One region of the uncultured Rummeliibacillus sp. genome, then DNA from elsewhere that is predicted to be linked to it. Evidence: riboswitches for the same ligand, from Rfam matches in the RefSeq annotation. Region 1 holds a riboswitch; each other region holds the start of a gene.
What was found. Region 1 has a riboswitch for lysine ahead of Q0977_RS06400 (transporter substrate-binding domain-containing protein). Riboswitches for the same ligand answer to the same signal wherever they lie in the genome.
Positions count from the first base shown of each region.

Region 2: linked by a shared signal. The riboswitch ahead of Q0977_RS01805 (aspartate kinase) and the one ahead of Q0977_RS06400 (transporter substrate-binding domain-containing protein) in region 1 are both predicted to bind lysine.
Region 3: linked by a shared signal. The riboswitch ahead of Q0977_RS15750 (amino acid permease) and the one ahead of Q0977_RS06400 (transporter substrate-binding domain-containing protein) in region 1 are both predicted to bind lysine.
Region 4: linked by a shared signal. The riboswitch ahead of dapA (4-hydroxy-tetrahydrodipicolinate synthase) and the one ahead of Q0977_RS06400 (transporter substrate-binding domain-containing protein) in region 1 are both predicted to bind lysine.

Region 1 is NZ_CAKQBI010000007.1:57,102-60,319, reverse strand. It holds gene Q0977_RS06410 (amino acid ABC transporter ATP-binding protein) at 1-314, opposite strand, end outside; gene Q0977_RS06405 (amino acid ABC transporter permease) at 338-1,087, opposite strand; gene Q0977_RS06400 (transporter substrate-binding domain-containing protein) at 1,166-2,020, opposite strand; lysine riboswitch at 2,213-2,397, opposite strand; gene Q0977_RS06395 (hypothetical protein) at 2,533-3,218, opposite strand, start outside.
Region 2 is NZ_CAKQBI010000002.1:26,011-29,228, reverse strand. It holds gene uvrC (excinuclease ABC subunit UvrC) at 1-1,528, shown strand, start outside; lysine riboswitch at 1,572-1,755, shown strand; gene Q0977_RS01805 (aspartate kinase) at 1,879-3,111, shown strand.
Region 3 is NZ_CAKQBI010000035.1:7,864-11,081, forward strand. It holds gene Q0977_RS15750 (amino acid permease) at 1-1,155, opposite strand, end outside; lysine riboswitch at 1,260-1,440, opposite strand; gene Q0977_RS15755 (nitric oxide synthase oxygenase) at 1,689-2,747, opposite strand.
Region 4 is NZ_CAKQBI010000009.1:85,862-89,079, reverse strand. It holds gene Q0977_RS08160 (cupin domain-containing protein) at 1-235, opposite strand, end outside; gene dapA (4-hydroxy-tetrahydrodipicolinate synthase) at 471-1,364, opposite strand; lysine riboswitch at 1,487-1,666, opposite strand; gene Q0977_RS08150 (hypothetical protein) at 1,823-1,969, shown strand; gene Q0977_RS08145 (NUDIX domain-containing protein) at 1,999-2,559, shown strand; gene Q0977_RS08140 (radical SAM/SPASM domain-containing protein) at 2,862-3,218, shown strand, end outside.

The sequences.
Region 1 (3,218 bases):
TGCCCAAGGATACAGTTACTTAATACGTCACAATTATTAAATAGATTAAATTGTTGAAATACCATTCCTAAATGCGTTCTAAACGTATTAAGATTATGCTTATCTGCTAGAATATTTTTACCTTTATAAAAAATCTCCCCGCCACTTGGTGTTTCAAGCAAGTTTATGCAACGCAAAAGTGTTGACTTTCCTGACCCAGATGATCCAATAACACATACTACTTCACCTTTTTTAACAGAAAAATTAACGTCTTTTAATACTTCATGTGTACCAAAGGATTTACTAAGATGCTGAATATCGATAATGGTTTCCATAGTTTTTTCTCTCCTTTGTACCTCTATTTCGTCTGTTCCGGTCTACGGATATATGTAGCGTCATCTAACATTTGATAATTTGCATTACCCGAGAGTTTACGTTCAAAGAATCGCAAAATTTGCGTAACAATAATCGTCATTACTAGGTAAATCACACATGCTACAAAGAATGACTCAAAGTATCGAAAGTTATTTCCTGCAATAGATTTTGTTTGGAAGTACAATTCGGTCACACCAATTACATTTAATACAGACGTATCTTTTATATTCATAACATATTGGTTTCCTGTTGCAGGTAAGATATTGCGCATTACTTGTGGCAACACAACATGAATCATTGTTTGCCAATGGTTCATCCCTATAGCTCGAGCCGCTTCAAACTGTCCTTGTTCAATACTCATAATCCCACCACGAACAATTTCAGCCATATAAGCGCCTGTATTAATCGATACGATAAAAATTGCTGCAAAAGTACGATTCATATCAATACCAAACAACAAATCTGATCCGTAATAAACGACCATTGCTTGCACAATCATAGGTGTGCCACGGAAGAACTCAACATAAATTGTTAAAATAGCATTGATAATTTTCAAGAGCCACTTTTTAGCTCCACCATTGCCCTTTGGAATTGTATTAATGACGCCAATAATCAAGCCGATTAATGCGCCAATAATAGTCCCGATTGTTGAAATAACCAGTGTCATCCAAGCGCCTCTTAAGAACATCGGCCAGTTATTTGTAATGATATTGATAAACCATTCTAAGCTCATTATTACTCCTCCTTAAAAGCATAACAAGAACTACCAATTGCAATAATCACAATCGGTAGCTCTTTAAGTTCAATATAACTATTTAGCTGCTGGTTGATTTTTGATCGCTTCATCCATGATTTGTTCACGGTCTGCTTCTGAAATTCCTTTAAGGATTTCATTGATCTTATCTGTTAAATCACTATCTTTTTGTAAACCAACCGCGATTGCTGTATCTTCTTCTGAAGTTTTAAATCCTTCGCCTTCAGTAAACTCTACCATTGCAAACTTGTCGTTAGCTGCTGTTGCTGAAACAGCTTCAGGTTTTTCTGAAACGTAACCGTCAATTTTACCTGATTCAAGTGCAACGCGCATTGCTGGGAAATTATCCATTGCAGTTTGTTTTTTAACGCCTTTAATTTGATCGATAACTGTATAGTGGAAAGTGTTCAACTGAGCCGTCACCTTCGCACCTTTGAAATCAGTAATTGATGTTGCACCATCATATTTGCTACCCTTTTTTACAACCATTACTAAATTAGATTTATAGTAGATATCTGAGAAATCTATTGTTTGTTTACGTTCTTTCGTTGGTGACATACCGGCGATAATGGCATCAATTTTCCCAGAAGTTAGTGCTGGTACAAGACCATCCCATTCTGTTTTCACAACAACTAATTTCTTGCCTAAACCATCTGCGATTTTTTGCGCAATTTGCACATCATAGCCGTTTGCGAATTCTGCATTTCCTTTAATAGCAACACCACCATTTGAATCGTCTGATTGTGTCCAGTTAAAAGGTGGATATCCTGCTTCCATACCTACTGTAAATGTATCTTGTTCCTCACCATTTCCTGATGATTCCGACTTTTTAGAATCGCCTGTGCCACATCCTGCTAATACAAGGATGGCCATTAATAAAACACCAGTTAATAATGTCCATGTCTTTTTCATATTTCCCTCTCCTTTAAAAACAGTTCCCTTATGTGTAGAAAAAGAGCTAAATGTCTAATCTTTGCATCTACCCGTTCAGCCAATTCTATTATTCATTGGCCATACAGGTACTTCGATACAAAAATAAAAGGAACCTGAGTTGAACTCAGGTTCCAGAATATATCTAGTCCCAAATCCTCCACTTTTATCCCAAAATGAGATAGCTCAACTCAATAAACCAGGGTAGCTTATTGAGACAGTCTTACAATTATTCATTGCAAGCCCAGCATGTAATATCGAGATCTATTACAAACTTCGGCAACATTTCCTTCTTCCCGGTTTCACCGCTCTCTCTAACTCCGCCAAGAACTAATAAATATCGCGCCTCTACCTCACCAATAAGTGAGGTCGTATTTACTTGTTGTGAACAGTCTACAATACTAGTGTTTTTCTGTCAATTCTTATTTTCTAATTATTTTTAAGATTTATAGTTTTCGGAAATCCATTGTTCATTCAAATAAATTTATTTACTATTATCCTTCTCTTAGAACATCTGAGAATTCGTAATAAACCTCACCTGTAGTTGCATCGATTCTTTCTATTCTTCTGTTTTGAGGGAAATCCATTACATAATCTAATCCATATAAAGTTACATCTTCATCTTCGTCTTCATAATTTATCGTACGTGCTAGTTTCATTTGTAAATGCTCTTTAAAAATTGTTTTAGCTACTTCTATAGACACAACAGGCTCCATATTCATCGCTAATAATTGTGATTCGTCAGGTAAAATAATCGAGCAATCACGAATTACACCTGTATAAACACCGACATTTACATGGATGGAATATTCATCCATACGAATTCCTTCATAATGGCGAATAAACGTGAATGTTGTGAATGGTTCAAAGTTAAACTCATCATCTTCATCTAAACCTTCATCTTCATCTGCTTCCATCTTTTCGAGTTCCTCAAAAAATTGACGTTCTTCTTCTGTTAAATCTTCTTCATTTAAAAATTCAATATCTTCATCTTCTTGAAGTTGATCTTCAAGTATATATTTATCATGAATATTGCCAATAATAGCTTCTAAAAATATTTTTGCCCTTTCTTCTAACAACTCTTCTGGCAATTCTTCTGACTCTTCCCATTCAACACTAGATTCATAATCTAATTGTAAATCATCAGTTCTTTCAATTTTAACTATTGGGTCTGCAGTCT
Region 2 (3,218 bases), on a different contig from region 1:
ATACAACATCATGTTAAAGGATGATAAAACATATCCTTATATCAAAATCACAAACGAAAAACACCCACGATTATTGACAGTTCGGAAAGTTAAAAAAGACAAAGGCAAATACTTTGGACCATATCCAAATGTCTATGCAGCAAATGAAACTAAAAAATTGCTTGATCGCTTATATCCTTTACGAAAATGCCAAACCCTTCCTAATCGTGTTTGCTTGTATTACCATATCGGTCAATGCCTAGCCCCTTGTATAAAAGATATAGAAAAAAAGGTATACGATGATATGGTTCAGGAGATTGTGAATTTCTTAAATGGTGGCCACGCAAAGGTTAAAGAAGAATTACAGAAAAAAATGTTAGCTGCTTCTGAACAGCTAGATTTTGAGCGTGCAAAAGAATATCGAGATCAAATAGCTCATATCGAGTCTGTAATGGAAAGACAAAAAATTACGACAACTGATTTTACCAATAGAGATGTATTTGGCTATGCGGTAGATAAGGGATGGATGTGTGTCCAAGTATTTTTTGTAAGACAAGGAAAACTTATTGAACGAGATGTATCTTTATTTCCTTCATATGGTGAACCGGAAGATGAGTTTCTAACTTTTGTAGGCCAATTTTATGAAAAGGCGGAACATATTAAACCGAAAGAAATTCTTATTCCCAAAGAAATTGAAGGAGATATGTTGCAACAAGTCTTAGATATCAACGTGTTACAACCACAAAGAGGAAATAAGAAGGAATTGCTTGATCTAGCATCAAAAAATGCTCAAATAGCAATTTCAGAAAAATTCCAACTAATCGAGAGACAAGAACAAAGAACAGTGGGTGCTTGTGAACAACTAGGTGATGCGATGAATATTGCTACTCCACTACGAATTGAAGCGTTTGATAACTCGCATATTTTCGGGGCTGATACTGTTTCAGCCATGGTTGTCTTTATAGATGGTAAACCTAGTAAAAAAGAATACCGTAAATTTAAAATCCAAAATGCAAATGCACATGATGATTATGGTGCAATGAGAGAAGTTATTCGTCGGCGTTATTCGAGAGTTTTAAAAGAAGGTTTACCACTTCCAGACTTACTGGTGACTGATGGAGGGAAAGGTCAGATGGAAGTGGCCAGAGAAATTTTGGAAGATGAGCTAGGGCTAGATATACCAATAGCTGGATTGGCAAAAGATGATAAGCATCAAACGTCTCAATTGCTTTATGGAAATCCGCCTGAGATTATTCCATTAAAACGAACTAGTGAAGCGTTTTATCTATTACAGCGTGTCCAAGATGAAGTGCATAGATTTGCAATTACATTCCATAGACAATTACATGAAAAAAATGCTATTACATCTATTTTAGATGAGATTCCAGGAGTAGGCCCAAAAAGGAAACAACAATTACTAAAACATTTTGGATCGATTAATAAGATTAAAAAAGCAACTTTTGATGAATTGCAAAAAGCTGGTGTACCTAAAAAACTAGCTCAGACAATAATTGACTTTTTTTCGGAAAAACGATTGCAAGGGAAGTAAATGATATGGTATCTTAGTGTCACCAATTAAAAATCACTGATTTAGTGATGATAGAGGCGCGGATTTCAATAGTACCCGACCGGAGGATGATTAGATTCTTTGAAAGTCGGTGAAAGGGGAAGCCGCCGAAGTTGCAAGTTTGCTAATTCCAACTTGCTGCTGGTTCTACATTGAAGAAATGTAGAATTGTCAGAGTCAAAAATAGATTCTGGAGGGCTATCTCACATGAATGTTCTTTTGAACGTGCATGCTAAGAGCAGCCTATTCACTTTATGTGAAGAGCTGCTCTTTTTTCATTAGAAGTCATTGTGAAAGTCGCCCACACATTCTGATGTAGGGGGAGCGTTTTGATGAGTACTTTAGTAGTGAAATTTGGCGGAACTTCCGTTGCAACAACAGAAAGAATTATGCATGTTGCTAAGCGCATTCAGCGTGAGAAAAAAAATGGATATGACATTGTCGTTGTCGTATCAGCAATGGGTAAAACAACGGATCAACTTGTGGATATGGCCCACGAAATTTCCGAATCACCTTCAAAGAGGGAAATGGATGTATTGTTGACCACTGGAGAACAAGTGACGATTTCATTGTTATCAATTGCATTACATAAGTTAGGAATCGAGGCAAAATCATTTACTGGCTGGCAAGCAGGTATTGTTACAGAACATGTACCAAGTAACGCGAGAATCGAGAACATAAAGCCAAAAGCAGTCAATGATGCGTTAAAAGCAGGGGAAGTGGCTGTCGTTGCTGGCTTCCAGGGGATAGATGACGAAGGAAATATTACTACGCTTGGACGTGGTGGTTCAGATACGACTGCAGTTGCTATTGCTTCAGCGTTAAATGCCGAACGTTGTGATATTTATACAGATGTTGATGGTGTTTATACGAGTGATCCACGATTTGTAAAAGGTGCTAGAAAGTTAAAGGAATTGTCTTATGACGAAATGCTTGAACTAGCGAACCTAGGAGCAGGTGTCTTACATCCACGATCTGTCGAAGTAGCAAAAAACCACAACATTCCTATGTCTGTTCGTTCGAGTTACGAGGATGTTGAAGGTACAATCTTGAAGGAGGAAATCGAAGTGGAAAAAGATTTAGTAGTACGTGGTGTTGCGTTTGAACCGGATATTATTCGTTTAACAGTATATTATAAAGAGGCCTATAATGGATCGTTAGCTAATATTTTTACAACATTAGCAAAAAATCATGTCAATGTTGATATCATTGTTCAAACGATTATTCAAGGAACACAACCATCTGTATCATTTTCAGTAAAAAAAGAAAATTTACAAGATACATTACAAGTTCTATCTGAACATAAAGATATCCTTGGATATGATCATATAGATTACGAAGGCGAACTAGCAAAAGTTTCAATTGTAGGATCAGGTATGGTATCAAATCCAGGTGTAGCAGCTTCCATGTTCGACCGTTTATATCGTGAAGGTATACCAGTAAAAATGGTAAGTACTTCTGAAATAAAAGTATCAGTTGTAGTACCACAAGAAGATATGTTAAAAGCTGCGAATGCACTACATGAGGAATTTGGTCTTTCATTAAAAGAAAAGGTTGCACAATAATAAAAAAGAAATGTATAGATATGTTAAAAGGACTTCACAAAAATAGTTTTAGTGGAGTCCTTTTGCATAAAAAGACTCTCTCACTAATATTCAATGAGAGAGTAATA
Region 3 (3,218 bases), on a different contig from region 1:
CCATGCGATAAACCCACACATCCCCGATGCATTTAATAACCAAATATACACAGTACCTGTCCCAAATAAAGATGCTAAGAAAGATAAACAAGCAACTAATAATGTAGCAATAAGTGCTGCAACTGGTACACCACGTTTGTTTAACTTTTTGAAAATTCTTGGTGCTTTACCTTCCATCGCTAATTCCCACAATGTACGGGATGATGCATATAATCCTGAGTTACCGGCTGATAAAATAGCAGTTAAAATTACTGCATTCATAATTGAAGCTGCAAAAGCAATACCAGCATTTTCAAATACTAAAGTAAATGGGCTAACAGTGACATCATCGCTATTAGCAAGGCGAGCATCTGTATATGGAATCAATAACCCAATAGCTAATATTGCTAGAATATAGAATAACAAAATACGCCAAAAAATTTGTTTTACTGCCTTTGGAATCGTTTTGTCTGGATTTTTTGTTTCCCCAGCAGTAATACCAAGCAACTCAGTTCCTTGGAATGAGAACCCTGCAGCTAAGAAAATACCAAATGTCGCAAAGAAACCTCCGTGGAATGGTGCATCCCCTTTAAAGAAATTCGTAAAACCAACCGGTGCATTTCCACCTAAAATACCGAAAATCATTAAAAAGCTTACGATTAAGAAAATAATAACCGTTGCAACTTTAATAATCGCAAACCAATATTCACTTTCACCAAAACTATTAACAGATAAATAATTTAAGACAAAAATAATTATTAAAAAGGCTGCACTCCATATAAATGAAGGTGTTTCAGGGAACCAATATTTCATAACAATTGAAACAGCTGAAACTTCTGCTGCAATAGTGATGGCCCAGTTATACCAGTAGTTCCATCCTAGAGCAAACCCTAACGATGGATCAATAAATTTTGAAGCATACGTACTAAATGACCCTGATACAGGCATATACGCTGCCATTTCTCCAAGACTAGTCATTAAGAAAAATACCATTATACCGATTAAACCATAAGCCAAAAGCGCACCACCCGGTCCAGCAGCAGCAACAGAATTTCCGCTCGCCAATAACAATCCTGTCCCAATTGTTCCTCCGAGTGAAATCATAGTAACATGACGACTTTTTAGACCTCTATTTAAGCTCTGTTGTTCACTAGAGCTTGTCTCTTTTATACTCATATTTCTCCTCTTTCCGATTTTCATTGCAAGAAAGGTCGGTTTGAAGCAAATAAAAAATACCATCCAAGGAAATTGAGATGGTATATAAACTCCCCATCAACCTTGATAAAGATAGCTCAACACGCCTTTTTAGACGTGACAGTTCTGCACCTTTCGATAGCAGCCCCAGCATTAGCAATAAAAAGCTTACCAACACTTCGGCAATATTCCCTTTTTTAATCGAGTCTGTAATGCTTTTTCATCTCGTCGATCATACTCATGAATATCGCGACCTCTACCTCATCTATTGGATGAGGCATGCAATATATAATTTTAATACGTGTCTATTATAATACAGGGTAAATTCAATAACAAGACGTAAATATACTGGAATTATAATACAACTAAGACAATAATCATTTAATCTACTATCTCTTAAAGATACTAAAGAGTTTTATTTTTACAAAGTATGTGTAAAACATTGTTATATAAATGGAAGAAAGATAAAAAATCGAGCGACAAAACTTCGCTCGATTTTCAATAACTTTTACTAATTAGTAGGGATTCTTTTGATAAGCGTACCCTGGTAGTTTCTTCGTATTATCATATGGCTTGTGGAAAATATGTGTCGTTGCAGGAGATAAAGGAGGGATCAACCATGTCCAATTACCAGTCACATCTCGATTTTCAGACGTTTCATTAACTTCAAAACGTTTAAATTGTTGTGCAGCCGTATGGTGATCAACAATGCTCACACCATCTTCTTTGAAAGAATAAAGTACCGCTACATTAAGTTCTACTAATGCACGATCACGCCATAAACTAGCATTGGAAGATGTATCTAAATCCATTTTTTCAGCAATTATTGGCAACATATTATAACGATCTTTATCAGCTAAATTACGAGCACCAATTTCCGTACCCATATACCATCCGTTAAACGGAGCTGCTGTATATGTAATGCCTCCGATTTCAAACTTCATACTTGAAATGATCGGTACAGCATACCATTTTAAATGTAAATCAACGAACCATTCGAAATTTGGATGTCGCAATTGCACCTCTTTAACATATCTTTGCGGAATTTCAAACAACTGCGGTTTACGATTTTCAACTTGTATCACTATTGGTAATACATCAAATTGTCCGCCTTTTCCTTGCCATCCTAATTTTATACATTCTTTTGTAAAGTCTATCGAACTAGAATCTCCAATTACTGAACCATCATCTTGTTCATAACCAGCATAGCGAATCAATTGATGATTCCATATTCTTACTTTCTGTGATTCAAAGATAGATATAGTCGGTCTTATTTTTCCGTTATTTGTTGCAAATTCTATATGCTCTAAAAGTTTTTCAAAAATTATTTTTTCATCATTTATCCCACGTTGATCTTTCACTTGAAGTGTTTGCCAAAACAATCGCCCAATGCATTTATTACTATTTCGCCAAGCTATTTTTGCACCATAAGCAAGTTCATCTGTCGTATGAGTGTAAACGCCAAACTTCTTAATATCTTGCTTGATGTATTTTAGACGTCGTTCCAGTTGGTCCGTGGGCAATTTGTTTTCTAAATAATACATCTTGATAAAGTCAATTGCCTCATTTAACATCGGCATTAGTGAACCCCCCATTAAAATACTTCAATTAGCTCTATCATAAATGAATTATTATGAAGAAAAAATATGTAGATTACATACCGATTTAAGAAGACTACATTTACCCTTCTTACAGGTTGTTTGCTTAGTATAGGCAAATAATTAAGAATCATTTCTTTTCTTCTAAATCACTGAATTCAACATTTCCATACCTATTCTCTCCGTATAATAAGTAGATATAAATCATAGTATTTTACGAGAATATTATTTTCAATTATGAACATTTCATAAATTTTAATGATAATAATAATTATTACAATATGCAATTATAATTATATTTTATCTATCAACGAGAAGATTCGATAAAAGTAATTAAATCTTCCTATTCGTTTTTTTTTATTTTAAACACCATTTTTAAACTATCTGTAATACATTCATTAAAAAGTAATCGTTATAGCATCATTGTAAAATCTATTTTAATTTATA
Region 4 (3,218 bases), on a different contig from region 1:
TATTGTTTAGTTTAGTAGCGCTTGCTATATTGATAGCGAAAGGATTCTTTCCATAATCTCTCAACAACATTGACTCATTATTATTCATAGGTGTACTTACTAGTTGAGGCGTAGAAGTTTGTGGGTAGGGCATAGCAACAGGTTGATACCCATGAGGTGATGGATACCAATTATAATAACCCTGGGTTTGTGAATAGCAATGTGTACATGGATACCAATTATAGTTATTTTGCATTTTTATCAATCCTTTTCTTAGGCTTCCATCATCAGTATATTCGTCAATTTGAAAAGTGTGACAGATGTCTGAAGGTGGTAAGTGGCAAGCGATAAAAGGAATGTAAATACAAGAGAATAAGTTTCATCGATGCTTTCGAACTTTGAAACTCCAAATAAAAAACTCACGCTTATCTTATTTGATACGCGTGAGCTTTAATGTTGAATATAAATAATAATAGTAAATGAAGATTTACTTATAATGTTATTTCTTCTTTTTCATCCACTACTTTCAATACTTCTTGTAAAGCGCTTGTCTCTTCGTCATTTAAAGGAATAATAGGTAAGCGAACGCCACCAACTGGGACTCCTTTAATATTCAATGCTGCTTTCACCGGTGATGGGTTTGGAGCGGCAAATAATCCTTTGAAAATTGGTAGAAGCTTACGATGATCTTGAGCAGCTTCTGTTGTATTGCCATTTTTGAATTTTGAAATCATTGCTTGCATTTCGTTGCCAATAATGTGTGATGCAACGGAAATGACACCTGTGGCACCAATTGATAGTGCAGGTAATGTTAAACTGTCATCACCAGAATATACTGCAAAATCTTCGGGTGTTCGGCTAATGGTTTCAGCCATTGCATCTAAGTTACCACTAGCATCTTTAATCGCAACGATATTAGGAATTTGAGCTAGGCGTACAGTTGTATCGACTGCCATATTAATCACGCTGCGGCCAGGAATATTATATAAAATGATTGGCAGTGTTGTTTCTTCAGCGATGGCTTTAAAGTGTTGATATAATCCTTCTTGAGAAGGTTTGTTATAGTAAGGAACGACTAGCATAATTGCATCGACACCAGCATTTTCAGCTTGTTTTGTCAATTCAATTGAAGCACTTGTATTATTAGATCCTGTACCCGCTACAACAGGAACTCTTCCGTCCACTATTCTCACAACAAATTTAAATAATTCTACTTTTTCCTCTGTAGATAGTGTAGGAGATTCACCTGTTGTTCCAGCCACTACAATCCCATCTGTGCCATTTGCGATTAAATGATTTATCAAGTTTTCTGCAGCAGGAAAATCGATTTCACCTTTCTGATCAAATGGTGTCACCATAGCCGTTAAAATTTGTCCAAAATTCATACTTCTCCACATCCTTCATTATTTTATATAAATAAACTAGAGGGAGAAGGGCAATTAGTAAGTTAACGCAAAAAAGCAACAACGAGGCTACGTTGTTGCAGTAGAAACAGTTTCATTTCTGTGCGTATGATAGCCCTCCATATAGATAACTACATGACAGTTCTGTATTTATTCAACAACAGAACCAGCTTCGAGAAAAATGAGGTTCTCTCCACTTCGGCAAATCCCCCTTTTCACAATCATCAACGGATCTCATTATCCTCCAATTGTGTACTAATGGTTTTTGCTCCTCTATCCTTACTTCAAAGAAAATATTGAAATAAGTGAATATTTAATTTAATGGAATGATACCACTTTTTTTACAGGATTGCAATGTCATAAATATTAGTTGTGTTATAACAGGTAATTATAAAATATATAAGACCTTACGATATACTTAGCTAGGGAGGGATATGGGGATGAGAAGAATAGTTGATGAATTAGCAACAACTATTTACGAAGTAGGTAAATGTTTGCTAAAAAGTTTTTCATATTTTATGGCAGGATTTATTTTAGTTAGTATCCTAATTTATAGTATTGTTTGGTTAATAAAATTTTTTGCATAAGGAATTTAATTTCTAAAGGAGGATGCACTATGACAAGAGATGAAAATGAAGATGAATTATGGGATGTTTATGATCAAGATCGTAGACTAACCGGAAGATTACATAGAAGAGGGGATCAAATGGATGAAGGAGACTATCATCTGGTAGTCCATGTCTGTATTTTTAATAGCGAAAATCAGTTATTGATTCAGCAAAGACAGCCTTGGAAAAAAGGGTGGCCAAATATGTGGGATTTATCAGCTGCTGGTTCTGCAGTAGCGGGAGATACTAGTCAAAATGCGGCAGAAAGGGAAGTAAAGGAAGAATTAGGACTAGTTATTAACCTATCAAATGAAAGACCACGATTTACGATAAATTTCCCTAATGGATTTGATGATTATTATATGATTACCCAAGATGTAAACATTGAAGAACTACAATTACAGGAAGAAGAAGTACAGGCTGTTAAATGGGTAGAACAGCAGGAACTAATGCAAATGGTTGAAGATGGAGAGATGGTACCTTACTATTTTTTACACCAAATTTTTGAATTAAAAGAGATTTGGGGCAGTCATAAGAGAAAGGACTTTTCAAGGGGAATCATAAAATAAGATTGGCCTTATTAATAATATCTTGCTTCTGAATTTTGCAAAGTTTTAGCTTGAATCGTTTGAATCTTTCTAATAAATGAAGCATTACTAACATTTAAAACAATTTGGAATTGCTGATATCTAGTTTTATGGTAAGATATTATTAACTGCTCCTAATTTTAATGATGAAGTAGTTTTTACATTAACTGTTCATTTTTATACTTCTAATATCTTGCTATTTTTAAAGAAAAAATAATAGTACATCTTGGGAATAGAAGTGTTAGAAAAAGAATAAAAATGATTGAACAAGGGGGTTGTGAATTTTGGAGAATAACAACAGATATGTACCATCAAAGTTTAATGCATTGTCTAAAACAGATGATGGTGGTGTCATTTTATACAATAGCTATACGGGTGCTATTGTTGATTTTACAGATAAAGAAAAAGCAGAGGTTATGGAGTCCTTAAAAAGGTCTGGTACAGATTCTTTAGATAGTGATGTGAAGAATGCTTTATTCGAAAATGGATTTATCGTTCCAGAAAACGTAGATGAAAAAAGAAGAGCTGAATATTTGCACCAATCGATGCACCGTACTGATATGTTGCACCTTATTCTGATGACAACAGAACAATGTAACTTCCGTTGTACGTATTGTTATGAAACATTTGCACGTGGAAAA